DNA from 3 places in the Cohnella boryungensis genome. Region 1 is predicted to be linked to each of the others. Evidence: predicted binding sites of a transcription regulator. Region 1 holds the regulator's gene; each other region holds the start of a gene.
What was found. The regulator LexA, encoded in region 1, represses DNA repair genes until DNA is damaged. The targets are predictions, from matches to a motif close to CGAACATATGTTCG.
Positions count from the first base shown of each region.

Region 2: a site for LexA is predicted at 2,678-2,691, ahead of recA (recombinase RecA). Genes of this name have one in related genera too.
Region 3: a site for LexA is predicted at 2,083-2,096, ahead of ACFO1S_RS23845 (phosphonate ABC transporter ATP-binding protein). Genes of this name have one in related genera too.

Region 1 is NZ_JBHSED010000032.1:56,215-61,288, forward strand. Features, by position in the region: gene ACFO1S_RS15025 (HAD family hydrolase) at 1-306, opposite strand, end outside; gene ACFO1S_RS15030 (hypothetical protein) at 319-837, opposite strand; gene ACFO1S_RS15035 (DUF896 domain-containing protein) at 968-1,159, opposite strand; gene ACFO1S_RS15040 (LysM peptidoglycan-binding domain-containing protein) at 1,285-1,587, opposite strand; gene lexA (transcriptional repressor LexA) at 1,855-2,478, shown strand; gene glnA (type I glutamate--ammonia ligase) at 2,684-4,012, opposite strand; gene ACFO1S_RS15055 (MerR family transcriptional regulator) at 4,039-4,452, opposite strand; gene ACFO1S_RS15060 (methionine gamma-lyase family protein) at 4,556-5,074, opposite strand, start outside.
Region 2 is NZ_JBHSED010000074.1:177,752-182,825, forward strand. Features, by position in the region: gene rny (ribonuclease Y) at 1-355, opposite strand, end outside; gene ACFO1S_RS28205 (regulatory protein RecX) at 609-1,460, opposite strand; gene recA (recombinase RecA) at 1,548-2,609, opposite strand; gene ACFO1S_RS28215 (competence/damage-inducible protein A) at 3,091-4,350, opposite strand; gene pgsA (CDP-diacylglycerol--glycerol-3-phosphate 3-phosphatidyltransferase) at 4,392-4,970, opposite strand; gene rimO (30S ribosomal protein S12 methylthiotransferase RimO) at 4,967-5,074, opposite strand, start outside.
Region 3 is NZ_JBHSED010000065.1:19,996-25,069, forward strand. Features, by position in the region: gene ACFO1S_RS23825 (glucosaminidase domain-containing protein) at 1-605, shown strand, start outside; gene ACFO1S_RS23830 (HAD family hydrolase) at 705-1,457, opposite strand; gene ACFO1S_RS23835 (hypothetical protein) at 1,645-1,782, shown strand; gene ACFO1S_RS23840 (hypothetical protein) at 1,794-2,024, opposite strand; gene ACFO1S_RS23845 (phosphonate ABC transporter ATP-binding protein) at 2,161-2,889, shown strand; gene ACFO1S_RS23850 (sensor histidine kinase) at 3,399-5,074, shown strand, end outside.

The sequences.
Region 1 (5,074 bases):
CCAGGCGCCTTCGCGATAAGCTGGCGCGAGCTCCTGCAGCTTGCGGAACATCGGATGCTCTCCGCGTTCGAACCTGCCCCACAGCGCCTCGAATGGATTGATTCCGATCATCTGCGTGAAGCCGAACGTCTCATACGTTTCGTATAGGGCTCGAGCTTCCTTGCGTACGGAGGCTTCCAGCTCATCCTCGTCAAGCCCCGTCGCCTCTGCGCCATAACGGCAGGTCGCCTTGAAGGCCTCGCTAACGCTGCGATCGTCCCATAGCAATGTATCGTCCAGATCGAATAGTACCGCTTTAATCGACATCTTCTTAACGCCTCACTTTGTTTTGACTTCCATCTCAATGCGGTGCAGCTCGGAGAATACCTTCAGTCTTTCCGCCATGCGGCTGATCGGATAACGGTTCAGCACTCGGGAGAAAACCCAGTTCGCGCCTTTGACCGATTCAATGATGACATAACCCGGCTGAATGACGATCTTGCGAATATCAGACGGACGCATCGTTTTGTATCCGGTGAATTTCCGAGTTTCCAGAGCATCCCGGCTCACAGCCAAATAAGGACGACGGAAATAATAGAAAACGCCGAGCAGGATGTAACAGCTGATCGTAACCCAGAACAGCGTAGGATCCTGAAGGAATTTGTCCGACCAAGGCTGGGACAATACGATGTAGAACAGAATGAGAAGAAGCAGCAAGCTCGGCACGACATAGTTGCGACCTTGAAAACGATCAATCTGAGGTTTGGCGGAGCCGATTCCTTGCTTGCCTTCCTTTTTCCTTCGTTTATTGATCTCTTTCTGGTTTTTTGACACTTTGCGCTCCCAAGACCGGGACATAGAGCTTCCTCCTTATTTAATCTGGCGAATGACAAGCTTAGATGTCTCGTCATGTTCGCCCCTCTAAGATCAAGCGGTGTCGCGTCTCCGAGCTCCTGGCGAAGCATAGCGAAGGAGGCTCGGATACTCCTTAGTGTTTCATCGGCGGTTCCTCGTCGACGATCTCGATTCGTTCAAGCTCGTCGCGGAAATTCCGTTTGAAGATCGAAAGATATTGTTTGCGAAGGCTATCGCGTTCTGCAAGCTCTTGTTCGTTCAAGCCCCCGGATTTGTTTTTGCGGGACAATTCATTAATACGATTAATCAATTGATCCATCTCCATCGGTGTCTCACTCCCTTTTTCGCATCCTCTCTACTTTGCCATTACCTCTGATAGCTTGTCAAGAAAAGCTCCACAGCAAAAAGAAGACCGGAAACCCCGGCCTTCTCCAATATGTATAAACCCGATCAGGGCAATAATTTCGCAGGGATAATCAGCTCTTGTCCGCTCTGAATCAATGGGGAAGCAAGTCTGTTGCGTTCCGATATGGCTTCAACCGCCTGACGGGTGTCAAGAGCCGGATTCTTGTGTGTCCGCGCGATCGACCACAGCGTATCTCCGCTTTCCACCGATATGACGAGCTCTTCGCTAGATGCCGGAGAAGGCTCGCCCGAGGCGGACGCAAACGTATGTACAAGCGTAAACCCGCTGAACAGGATCAAAAAAGAACAGATCAGAAACAGCGTCTTGGCCATCTTCCAATTCTTCATAACAGCAGTTCCTCGCGTATTCCGTACGGAAACCGAAGGATTACGAAGCGCGGCAGCAGGAGCAATTCCTGCGGATATCCACATATGCACCATAACGCTCACCCACCCAAACATTTGTTCTGATTTGCTCTGGATTCATCTTAACACGAACATATGTCCGTGTCAACGATTTTGAGAACGTTTGTTCTCTAGAACGAATGTTTGTGCGAACCGGAGTTCTGTGCTATAATTTTTTCATTATGAGCGAATACATAGGGAGGGTTTGGCGTGTCCAAGATGTCCAATCGCCAGAATTCCATTCTTGAATTTATCAAGAACGAAGTCAGAGACAAAGGTTATCCCCCATCCGTACGCGAGATAGGCGAAGCGGTAGGCCTGGCCTCCAGTTCAACCGTTCACGGTCATTTGGACCGTCTGGAGAAGAAGGGTCTCATTCGCCGCGATCCGACCAAACCTCGCGCAATTGAAATTCTCGGGTTCGAAGACGATTCTCCTTATCGGGTTGCCGCTTCCGTCCGTCCCGTTCCTCTTGTCGGCAAGGTGACGGCGGGCATGCCGATCACAGCGACGGAGAATATCGAAGAATATTACCCTCTGCCTCACAGCATGGTCGGAGATCAACCTGTGTTCATGCTTTCTGTCACCGGCAACAGTATGATTGAAGCCGGCATCCACGATGGCGACTACGTCATTGTGCGCCAGCAGCCGACCGCTGTGAACGGCGATATCGTGGTCGCGATGACCGAGGACAACGAAGCTACGGTCAAGACGTTCTACAAGGAACGCGATCATATTCGCCTTCAGCCGGAGAACGAGAGCATGGAAGCGATTCGTTTGCCTAACGTCAGCATCCTCGGCAAGGTCATCGGCTTGATTCGCTCATTCATGTGACGCGACTTTTCTTACAACTACGGGAGCTGCCCACAAGTAACGTTATGGGCAGCTCTTTCTTATTCACTCTAGTAAACTTTAGCGGGAGGATGAAGCTCCTCATCATCCATTGATCTCAATCCGAGCTATCGCCTCCTGCTTGCTGTCCAATTGCAACAAAAAAACGACCGATTCCGGCTAAATGCCTGATCGGTCGTTCTGTTTATTAGTACATCGTCAAATATTGATCGCGTTCCCACTGGTGGACTTGCGTGCGGTACATATCCCACTCGATTTCTTTCAGCTCGTAGAAGTGACTGAGCGCATGATCGCCGAGCGCTTCGCAGATGACGTCATCGCGGAGAAGCTCCGACAAGGCTTCCTTAAGATTGATCGGCAAGCTTGGAATGCCTTCGTCCAAACGCTCTTCCTCGCTCATCACGTAGATGTTGCGATCCACCGGAGCCGGAGTAGGAAGCTTGTTGTTGATGCCGTCCAGACCCGCTTTGAGCATAACGGCCAGCGCCAAGTACGGATTGGCCGCAGGATCAGGGTTACGCACCTCTACGCGTGTGCTGAGTCCGCGGGAGGCCGGAATCCGAATCATCGGACTGCGATTGCTTGCGGACCAGGCGACATAACAAGGAGCCTCATAGCCCGGTACAAGACGCTTGTACGAGTTCACGGTCGGATTCGTAATGGCCGCGATGCCGCGCGCGTGCTTGAGAATGCCGGCCATATAATGACGGGCGATGTTGCTCAAGCCAAGCTTGTCGTTCGGATCGTAGAACGCGTTCTCGTTCCCCCGGAACAGAGACTGGTGGCAGTGCATGCCCGATCCGTTCATCCCGAACAGTGGCTTAGGCATGAACGTGGCATGCAATCCGTGCTGACGGGCGATCGTTTTGACGACAAGCTTGAACGTTTGGATCTGATCCGCCGCTTTAATGGCGGAAGCGTATTTGAAGTCGATCTCGTGCTGCCCCGGCGCTACCTCGTGATGGGAGGCTTCAATCTCGAAGCCCATCTCTTCGAGCATCAGAACGATGTCGCGACGGCAGTTCTCGCCAAGATCCGTAGGCGCCAAGTCAAAGTATCCGCCCTGATCGTTCAGTTCCATCGTCGGGTTACCCTTGTCATCCGTTTGGAATAGGAAGAATTCCGGCTCCGGACCGACGTTCATCGTCGTGAAGCCCATCTGCTCGGCCTCTTCCAGCGCGCGCTTCAATATGCCGCGAGGATCGCCGGCGAAAGGCGTGCCGTCCGGCATGTAAATATCGCAAATCAGACGAGCAACCCGGTTCTCGGTCACCCAAGGGAAAACGACCCACGTGCTCAGATCCGGATACAGATACATATCCGATTCCTCGATACGCACGTAGCCCTCAATGGAGGAGCCGTCGAACATCATCTTGTTGTCGAGCGCCTTCTCCAGTTGACTTACCGGAATTTCCACGTTCTTGATCGAACCGAGCAGATCTGTAAATTGCAGTCGAATAAAACGAACGTTCTGTTCCTTGGCGATTCGGGTAATATCTTCGCGAGTGTAGGTCATGTCAGCCTCCTAAGCATGTCATCAACTTATTTGTTCTTGAAAAAACGGGAAAGCTCCCCTTGAATCAAAGATACCTGACCGGGACGCTTGCCTTGCATCAATTGCTGCTTCAGCATCCGGTGCAGCTGGGAATCGCTCATCTCCCGTCTCTTGACCTCAGAGACTTCGTTGATAATCGTTCCATCGTTCTCATCCTGTCCGACCGGATTCATCACCTGCTTGATTCCCGCAATGTTGACGCCCTTCTCGATCAACGATTTGATCTCCATCAACCGTTCGACGTCATTAAAGGAAAATAAGCGCTGGTTGCCGTCCGTGCGGGCCGGCTGAATGAGTTCGTGCTGCTCGTAATAACGAATTTGGCGGGCGGTCAGGTCGGTCAGCTTCATTACGATGCCAATCGGAAATAACGCCATATTCCTGCGAATCTCGTCGCCCATCTCATACCAACCTTCCAACTTGACTTGTTGTTATTGAAATCACTTTCATTGTACCTTCGACCCCAAAACATGTCAAGGCGTGTAAGGTTTTCGGCGAGCTCATTCACAAATATCCGCTCGTCCACAACTCTCTTAAAGCCGATTTGACTGCAAACTTTACATGCGCGTAGGTTAATCCGCCCTGCATATAGGCGATATACGGCTCGCGTACCGGAGCATCCGCGGACAACTCCAGACTGCCGCCCTGTATGAAGGTCCCCGCCGCCATAATTACGGGATGCTCGTAACCGGGCATGTCCCAAGGCTCGGGCACGACATGCGCATCCACTGCGGCAGCCTTCTGGATCGCCTGCACGAAGCGAATCAGCGGCTCAGCGTCGTTGAAGCGGATCGCCTGGATCAAATCCGTCCGCGGATCGTCCCATCGGGGATGGGTATCGAAGCCGAGGCGGGCGAACACCGACGAAGCAAAGACGCTCCCTTTGACAGCTTGTCCAACAAGCAGCGGAGCCAGGAACAAGCCCTGAAAAATCGAGCGCGTCGTGCCGAGCATCGCGCCCACTTCCCCGCCGATTCCCGGTGCGGTCAACCGATAAGCCGCAAGATCTACCAAACGTTTCTT
Region 2 (5,074 bases), on a different contig from region 1:
GCTTCTCTTTGTTGGCGACTTGCTCCTCTTTGCGTTCCAACGCTTCAAGCTTGCGGTCCAGCGACTCTTCCTTCTGCAGCAACCGCCTTTCTAGGCGTTGAATTTCGTTGCGGCGCTCGCGAATATCGCGTTCCGCTTCGTTACGGAGCTTGTGCACCTCGTCTTTGGCTTCCAGCACCGTTTCTTTGCGTACGGCTTCCGCTTCCTTCTTGGCAGCTTCAACAATCTGAACGGCGGCAGCTTCGGCACTAGAGATTTTGGCTTCCGCAATGGATTTGCGTACGACATAACCGATCCCAAAGCAAAGGACGCCAACAACGAGAATGATCAAGATCCAGATCCATGCAGCCATCATGGTCTTTCACCTCCTCGTTGCATCACCAAGGCAACCGCTTGGGGATACTTATTCAATTGACTTTCCGGTCTCCAAACCGTTTGATAACGTGTGAACAAAACAAAAAGAGTCGAAAAAATAGGCTCCGAATCGCTTCTTGGAAGGAAAAGCGGTCGGAATGCGAAGATAGAATACAAAATCATTTTATCTTTTGCCAAATTAGATTGTCAAGCAACGTCCAGATCGATCTTATATTCCCCGTCATTAGATTTCCTTAATCGTCCATGGCATACGAATCGTGGAAGGAATCTCCGTCGTCATCCTCGTCCAAATCCCGTCTCCCGGAATCCGCCGCGGCCTGCTGTACCGCCGCTCTCACGACTTCCGACGGGAACCCCCTGCGCAGCAACGCCCCCATCAGCTTATGCTTGCGTTCCCTGTCATTCCCTTTAAGACTCGGCCAGCGCTTGCGCGCCATTGCGAGAGCCGATTCCCGCTCTGTCCCTGCGTCGAGCTCGTTCAGCGCGCGATCCACATCGTGACGCTCCACGCCTCTTTGCAGGAGCTCCTGTCGAATTAGCAGGCGTCCCTTGCGCTGGCCGGTCGCTCGCTGCTCGGCGAACCGTCTGGCGAAAGCCGAATCGTCGACCAGCCGCCGCTGTTGCAAACGCGCCACGCACGCTGACGCAATCTCCTCCGCGTAGCCTTTGCGCTTGAGCGCTTGCACGAGCTCCGCCTTTGTCCTTGCCCTGCGCTCCAGCATCAGCAGAGCGGACCGATAGGCATCCTCCTTCAGCTCATCCTGCCGCAACACCTCTACTTCTTCCGCCGAAAGAAGCTTCCCCTTCAGCAAACGACCGCTCACCAGCGTATCCTCGTGCACGGTGAGCACCGTTTCCTCAGCTTCCTTGGCCGACTTTGCCCCGGAGATCAAGGCATCCACTTCCGCATTCCAGTTCTCGCCCTCGCCCCCCGGATCAGAACAGCTACTGCCGTTCTCCTCCCGAGCATTGAACCGCAAGGCAATTTTGTACATATGCGGTTTTTTCGGATGCGCTTCTATCCCTACAACAACAGCACCTCCTGCCGGAATGCCAAGAAGCTTATCCACTTTGGCATGATCCACCTGCAAGTCCCTCCAGTACAAAAACGAGAAAGGCGGCATCATCTGCCGCCTTCCGCGTTTCCTGCGATATGATGTCGTAACCGACGATTAATCCTCTTCAGTGAACTCCTCGTCATCCTCGTCCTCTTCTGCGGAAAAGGAAGCCGTTTGGCTTGCTACGACGGACGAATTCAGCAGCGCTTCGCGAATTTGGTTTTCGATCTTGTCGGCAATTTCCGGGTTGTCCTTCAAGTACTGCTTCGCGTTCTCGCGCCCTTGACCCAGACGCTCGCTGTTGTAGGAGAACCACGCGCCGCTCTTCTGAACGATATCCTGTTCCGCGCCGATGTCGATGATGCTCCCGAATCTGGAGATTCCCTCTCCGTACATGATGTCTACCTCCGCCTGCTTGAACGGCGGAGCCACCTTATTCTTCACGACCTTGATCTTGGTACGGTTGCCGACAACGTCGTTGCCTTGCTTGATCGCTTCCACGCGCCGCACGTCCAGACGCACGCTCGCATAGAACTTCAACGCCCGGCCGCCCGGCGTAACCTCCGGATTGCCAAACATGACGCCGACCTTCTCACGCAACTGGTTGATGAACACCGCCAGACACTTCGACTTGCTGATCGCCCCGGACAGCTTGCGCATCGCCTGCGACATCAGACGCGCCTGAAGGCCGACGAAGGAATCACCCATGTCGCCCTCGATCTCCGCTTTCGGCACAAGGGCGGCAACGGAGTCCACGACGATAATATCGACCGCGCCGCTGCGCACGAGCGCTTCCGCAATCTCCAGCGCCTGTTCTCCCGTATCCGGCTGGGAGAGCAGCAATTCGTCGATGTTCACGCCCAGACTTCTTGCGTAAGTCGGATCCAGCGCATGCTCCGCATCGATAAACGCCGCCGTCCCGCCGCCGCGCTGCACTTCCGCGATGGCATGAAGCGACACCGTCGTTTTACCGGAAGACTCCGGTCCGTAAACCTCTATAATCCGCCCGCGCGGATAACCGCCTATGCCAAGGGCGATATCCAGCGCCAGAACTCCGCTGGAAACCGACTCGACGGCACGCGAGGCGCTCTCTCCCAATTTCATAACTGAGCCCTTACCGAACTGCTTCTCGATCTGGCGCAAGGCCATGTCCAATGCGGCGCGACGATCCGACAACACACCCACATCCTTATCTTTTGATAGTTTTATCATACCGTTTTTCCAAGCGTTTGCCAAGCATTTTGAGAACATTTGTTCGATTTTTTTATTAAAAAAGAACCGCAGCAAAGTAGTCTTCGCTACGGTTCTTCCGCAACTTTCTAGTAAACTTTAACACAGCCCGTACAAATTGACAAGTCTCGACAACCTTTTGTCACATTCTCAAATCCGTATCCCTTATGCTATTTGCCCAAGCTCTGTCCTTGTTCACCCTTGCGCTCTGGGCCGTTTCCTGAGCATAGGGGATAGTGGCAAAAAGCTCTTGCAACTGAAGGCGCGATTGATGCGCGACAGACGAACAGGCACGTTCTGACGCCCCGCCCAAGCCTCCTGAGCAGACGGGATAGCGAGCAAGTCTATCGCACGGAGCGCGGCAACTCCCGATCCCGCTCGCACTCGACCGCCCCTTGGCTCCCCCTATCCGTCCGCCTCGCGCCTCTTAAAGCTGCCCTTGGCCGGAAAGCGACTGCCAGAGCATATACAGCGCTCTCTTGGCCGCGCGCAGCCGGATGCCCTCGCGATCGCCCGCAAGCTGCAGCTTCTCTACGCGAGTGTCCCGGCCCCGCTCGGCCAAGCCTACGTAGACGAGGCCTACGGGCTTGTCTTCCGCGGCCGCCGGGCCCGCATTGCCGGTCACCGACAAGGCAAAGTCCGCGTCGGCCGCAGCGCGCATGCCCTCCGCCATCGCCATCGCCGTCTCGGCGCTGATCGCGCCGGGCGCCTCCGCGCCCTCCAGCAGCGCCTGCGGCACGCCGAGCTGCCCGATCTTCACTTCATTGCTGTATGACACGACGCCGCCCTTGTAGACTACCGCGCTTCCCGGAATCGTCGTCACGAGCTGCGACACCAGTCCTCCGGTACAGCTTTCGGCCAGTGCGAGCGTCCGCTGCTGCTGCGTCAGCAGGCGCACGACAGTCGCTTCAAGAGGAACATCCTCCTCTGCGTACAGGTGCTCCCGCGTCCGCCCGCGAATCTCCGTCAGCGTCGCCTCAAGCTTGCTCGCCGCCTCCCCGGCGTCGGCAGCTTTCGTGGACACGCGAACCGCGACCTCGCCCTCCTTCGCATAGGGGGCGATTGTGGGGTCCTGCTGCGCCTGTATAAGATCGAGCAGCACGTCCTCCAGCTTCGATTCTCCAATCCCGGCGAACTTCAGCATGACGGAATGAAGCGTAAATGCAGGACCCAGTTGCTCCTTCAACCAAGAGGAGCCGTCGTTGTCGAACATCGGCTTCATCTCTCTCGGCGGACCGGGCAACAGCAAGTAACACGTTCCGTCTACGTTCAAAGCATTGCCGACCGCGAGTCCCGTATCGTTGCGCAACGGCACGGCCCCCTCGATGAGGAGAGCTTGCCGCCGGTTGCTTTCGATGAACGCTCCTCCCCGGCTTGAGAACATATCCATAATCTTGGCCATCGTCGGCTCGTGCAGACCGATATCTCTACCGAGATATTCGGCGAGCGCGTCCCTCGTGAGATCGTCCAGCGTGGGTCCCAAGCCTCCCGTAAACACGAGCAGGTCCGCTCTTCCCCGCGCGATGCCGATCGCCTGAATCAGTCTGTCCTTGTTGTCTCCCACCACGGTCTGGTAATAAACATCAATGCCCAGCTCTGCCAAACCGCGCGACAGATACTGGGCGTTCGTGTTTACGATTTGACCGAGGAGCAGTTCCGTGCCAACGGCGATAATCTCTGCTCTCATGCAACCGCACCTCGTTTGATCTCCGTCAGCGGCATAGCCGCTTATTTGGAAACCGGAATAAGATTTTTGTTCTTCAAGAAATAATCGACGCCCGAATAGACGGTGATTAACACGGCCGCCCACACGACGACAAGATCGATTCGCAGATCGATAAAGTTAAACGGGAAATTGTTCAGAAGCAACACGATAATCATTGTGATCTGTACGGCGGTTTTCCATTTTCCCCATTTGCTCGCGGCCAGAACGGCGCCTTCGAGCAGCGCGACTTGCCGCAGGCCCGTTACGGCCCATTCGCGGCTGATGATAATGATCGCGACCCAGGCTCCCAGCTTGCCCATCTCTACCAATGCAATCAGCACAGCGGCCATGAGCAGCTTGTCGGCCAGCGGATCCAACAGCTTTCCGAGATTCGTTACGATCTTCCTCTTCCGCGCGATATATCCGTCAAGGCCATCTGTGCTTGCCGCTATAATAAAGAGCAGTAATGCGCACACTTGATTGTAAGAGATGGAATATTCGCCAATCGTAAGCTGCCCAAGATCAAGCCGCACGAGCAAGAAGATCGTCACGATCGGAACGAGAAAAATTCTGGCAAGCGTGATCCGATTGGCAAGGTTCACGCAATTCCCTCCCCTGACAAATCATACTCGTACGCATGGGTAATCCGAACACGGCTCATCTCGCCGATCTGCACCGGGCAATTCGTAATGAACACTTCACCGTC
Region 3 (5,074 bases), on a different contig from region 1:
TGCGCAGTCTGGCGAAGCCGCTGCCCGTTCTAGCGTTGCTGGCGGCCCTCCTGACGAGCGTTCTCGCGGGGGTATGGGCATTCAGCCGCTCCGGTAGCCAGGACGAACTGAAGGACTTTCAACCGATGGTTATCGCGCCAATGCCGGAGCCTGTGCCGGATGTCGGGATGCCCGCATGGCTACAATATACGGAGATCGACGTTTCCGCTCTGAAGGCCTATCTGAACAGCCGTAATTCGATGCTCGCGGATGAGCCTTATTTCGGCGCTATTCTGCAGACGGCGAAGCAATACGATATCCATCCGTTGTTTCTGTTCGCGATTACCGGACAGGAGCAGGGGTTTGTGCCGAAATCGCGAAAAGAGGCCAAACGCATCGCGAACAATCCGTTTAACGTCGGTCATAGCTGGATGGAATACAATACCGATATTCACGATTCGGTCGGAATTGCTTCGCGGCTGCTGGTGAAGCTTGCGGCCAGTCGGCCGGAAGGCCACGATCCGTTCCGGTGGTTTAATAAAACCTATGCCGAGGATCCGAAATGGTCGGAGGGCGTACGCAAAATATTCGAAAAGCTGACGCTGCTGCCCGGACTTCCCGAATAGACAACAAGGACTCCCCGAAATTCCGGGGAGTCCTCTTCATAAGAAACCGCTGTTTCGTCATGAGCGAAACAGCGGTTTCTTGTTATCCGTATGTGCGGCTCAGCCCGACTCCTTCATCAGGCTCTCCTTCAGATAGTTGTGGATCGCCGGCGGAACATCGGGCAGCTCTGTCAGCGTGAGCAGGGCCCCGCTCGGCTGAGCGTCGATTGGAATGACGTTGTACGTCCATTCCGTCTCCCGCTTCAGATAGACGGCGTTAATGCCGCAGTGAAGAGCGGGAAGCACATCGGTTCGGATGGAATTGCCGATCATCCAGGTGTTGGCGCGGTCGAAGCGGCCTTCGAACAAAATATTTTCCAGCGCATCGGTGTTCTTATGCTGCCGAACGTAAATCCGATCGTCGAAATAACGCTCAAGGTTCATGCTCTCGATTTTGCGGCGTTGAATGATCGGATCGCCGCCCGTATAGAGGTGCAGCTCGTGGCCTTGCCGGACAAGCGACTCCAGCGTCTCGTCCATAAGGGGATAGGGCTCGACCTCAAGGTCGTAGACGCTCAGTCCTAGCTTCCATAGGTCGTCTACTTCCAGCTGCGACAAGGTGCGTCCGGTATATTCCTGAAAAAAGCGATAGGTGTCGACGAAGGATTGCGGGAAGTGCTCGCTCTTGAAGCCCAATACCTGGACGCCGGCAATGTCGATCTCGGTCTGCTTGGCGGTAATCGTCTCGCGTTCGATTCCGGTCGGCCCGAACCACTCCAGCATCTGATCGGCGAAGCGGTCCAAAATATGATGAAAGTACTTATTGCAATAAATCAAAGTATCGTCAAGATCGAACAGAATCGTTTGGCTCATTCGTAGCTGACTCCTTACTCTAATGCTTAGTTCGGCCTCCATCAGCCTATCCTGTGTTTATGTTCTTTATCGGAGGCGGTGTCGGTTCTATATTCATTATGGCGATTGAAAACGGGTTTGTAAATGACGGCAAATACCAAAACTACAAATAGGCCCCTCGGGGACCGAAGGGCGGAGGTGAGAACAAATGGCCAAGAACGGGGAGCTTCATCCTGCGCATTCCAGAACGCCTCAACAGCGCAAAGAGCGCGAGGAGGAAATCCAGCTGCGGAAAATGCGGCGATATCCGCCGAGCCTTAACGGCATAAATAAAAATCTGCCCTGAGTGCGCCCGTCTCACGCGTATTTCATAATCTTCTCTGCGAGGTCGCGCTTGATCAGCCGAATGCGCTGGCGGACATAGAAGTCGTAGCTGCCCCCGGTTAACTCGCGGGGGCTCATGGTGTTGCCGGAGTCGTTATCGACAATGATCAGCTGGCCGTTGTCGTAAAACTTGAAGGTTAAGTCCCGAGACGGTCTGGAGCCTCTCTGAGGCTCCAGGTAACGGAGATGCTCGCAATTCACCATCCATTATCCCACCTTAGAAATGTGATTTTGAGAACACATGTTCTTGTGTTTAGTATAGCAAACATTTGTTCGTATGGCAAGGGATGGCATAATGGCTTACACTAGGTTTATATTGGATTGAAGGGATAGGACAGCCATGATCGTAGTTTCAGGTTTAACTCGGAAAATTCCCGACGGGAAAACGATATTGGATCACGTAAACGTACGGCTTGAGCCCGGCACCTTCATTGCGGTCGTGGGCTCAAGCGGAAGCGGCAAATCGGCATTGTTGAAGGCGCTTGCGCTCAGGGAAGTCTGGACGGAAGGCGAGTACCGGGTAGACGGCAAGGATTTGATGGAAGCCGGCTTTCTTGCGAAGATGCGCTATCGCAGGCAGATTGCGTACCTGGAGCAGAAGCCGATATTGTACGAACGCAAATCGGCATTGAAAAACGTGCTGATCGGCGCATCCGAACAGACGCCTCTGTGGCGTCGCGTTACGGGTATGGTTCGCAGCGACGATCATATGGGCGCTATGGACATGCTGGAAAGCGTCGGGCTGATGGAACGGGCCCAGCAGGTCGTCGAGAAGATGAGCGGCGGCGAGCGCCAACGGATCGCGATCGCGCGCTCCCTTGTCCACGGTGCGCGTCTTGTGCTGGCGGACGAGCCCGTATCCGGTCTGGATCCGCATACGGCCGAGGAGATGATGGCCACCTTGAAGAAGCTGTGCCATGAGAAAGGCACGACGATCGTCGCAGCGCTGCATAGGGTAGAGCTCGCGGAGAAGTTTGCCGATGAGATATGGGGCATGCAAGAAGGACGCTTGATCATAAACATTCGAGGCAGGCGGCTGACGGCGTCGGAGAAGCTCCGATTGACCTAGCTGCCGCGCTTCAAATCCTTCATGGCCTTGACGGCCGAGTCCGAACGGCTTGCGTATTCGTTCGTTCCTTCAAGGAGCAACGGAGCGCAGGCCGTTTTTTTTCTACGGCTGACCAATTAACGCGCTTCTTTGGACGTGTCCTTCTCAACCTGTTTTTCAATATCTCGGATGCCGCGTAACGATTTTGATTGGTCACCGAAGCCCGTAGCAACGTAAGATAATGCTCGTATAACCTCATGGAATTTCGCTCAGACGTTGCCGCGCCGCGCTCATTCAATTCCTTTGTAAGCTCCCCGACGAGCGCCAGTACGTCAAAACCATATTATGTTACTATAGCGATCGGAGTCTGAACAGAATAGCGTTTTCCAGAATGGCGCAACGACTCTCCCGGATAGACAGGCATTCTTAGGGAGAGTAGAATGGAGACGTTGCGTGAATCCGCTTATATTTCCAATTCATGAAGGGGAAGGGGCTGCGGACACCTCGTTCAACGCAAGGAGGCCGATGGGATGATATTCAAATATTGGCGCAGAGTTCGACTTTTGCACAAATTAATCGTGATCGTCATCCTTTTTCTGATCTTTCCGGTTCTGGTCTTCGGCTATTATTTGTTTTCCACGAGTTTGCCCCTTGCTCAAAAGGAAAGCCGAGAGATGCTGGAAAAGGTCGCATACCAGCTGAACGAGAATATCGAATACCGGGTGATCGGCTACCAGAACATTCTGATGCAGATCGCGCTTGATCCTAGAATCACGACAGCCCTGATCCAGCCGTATCAGTCTCTCCAGGAAGAAATCGTGGCGATCCAGCAGATCAACTCGGTCGTCAACCGGATCGGGGCGTATTTTCCGATGAGGAGAATCCAATTCTACAAAAACAATTCCAACCTGCATGAGGACGGCGGAACGATCCTAAATCTGGATAAGGCGGAGTCGGAGATCTGGTATCCGGAGATGGAGAAAGGCGATCGGCAGTTTTACTGGCACTTCCAGAAGCGGGGGGAGAGCGGCCAGCCTACTCTGCATTTGAGCATATGGCTTGTGGATTATTTGACCAACGAAAAATTCGGCATTATTCATATGGAAGTGACGAACCGGGCGCTGTTCGATCAGTTGTCCAATCCGTTGGAGTTCAAAAAAGGCTGGATTGCGGTCGCCGATGCGCAGGGGAACCTCTTGACCGATTTTATGGATCGGCAGGCGGGCGATACGATTGGGCAAGTCCAGGAATGGAATCGGGTCTATAAAGAGCCGCGAGGCTGGTATCCGACGAAGGTCAACGGAAAGCAGAGCATGGTCGTATACGAAACGAACCGACTCGGGTGGAAGATTATGACGGTCGTCAGCCAGGAGGAGCTGTGGCAGAAGCTGCGATCGATTCAAAATGCGGCGCTGGCCGTCAGCATCGTGTTCGTGTTATTGACGTTCTCCGTGCTTACCAGCTTCGGCCTTAAAGTGTCCAACCGTCTTAATTCGCTGATCCGAAGAATGAAAAGGGTGCGGGACGGCGACATGGGACTTACCGTCAAAGTCTACGGCAACGATGAATTGGCCGACGTCGAAGAAGAGTTTAACAACATGTCCAGCCGATTGGAGAGGTCGCTTCAGGACATCTCCGAGGCCAGGAGCGCGGCCGAGATCGAGAAGCTGAAGCTGCTGCAGGCGCAGATTAATCCTCACTTTCTGTACAACACGCTGGCGCTTGTTAAAAGCATGGCCATGGACGTCGGCTCTTCCGAAATTAGCGGTACGGTAGATGCCTTGGCCAAGTTCTATCGCCTGGCGCTTAACCGGGGAATCGATCTTCTGCCGTTGCGGGACGAGCTGGAGCACGTTCGCGCCTACTTGGATATTCACGAGTCGAGATTTCCGGGCAGATTAACGACTCATTTCGATGTCGAGGAGGAGGCCCTGTCCTGCGAAATCGTCAAAATTACGCTGCAGCCCCTCGTCGAGAACGCATGCTTGCACGCGTTCGTTCATACCGGAGGCCGGGGCAAGCTGACCATCGAGGCCAGATTGCGCGATCAAATGCTTTACATTACAATCACGGATAACGGTTGCGGGATGACGCCGGAAAAATTGCAGGAGCTGCTGATGAACGCCAACGAAGCGGAGCAGCGCGCGGGCTTCGGGATCTACAACGTGAGCGAACGGTTGAAGAGGCGCTATGGCAAATCGTTCGA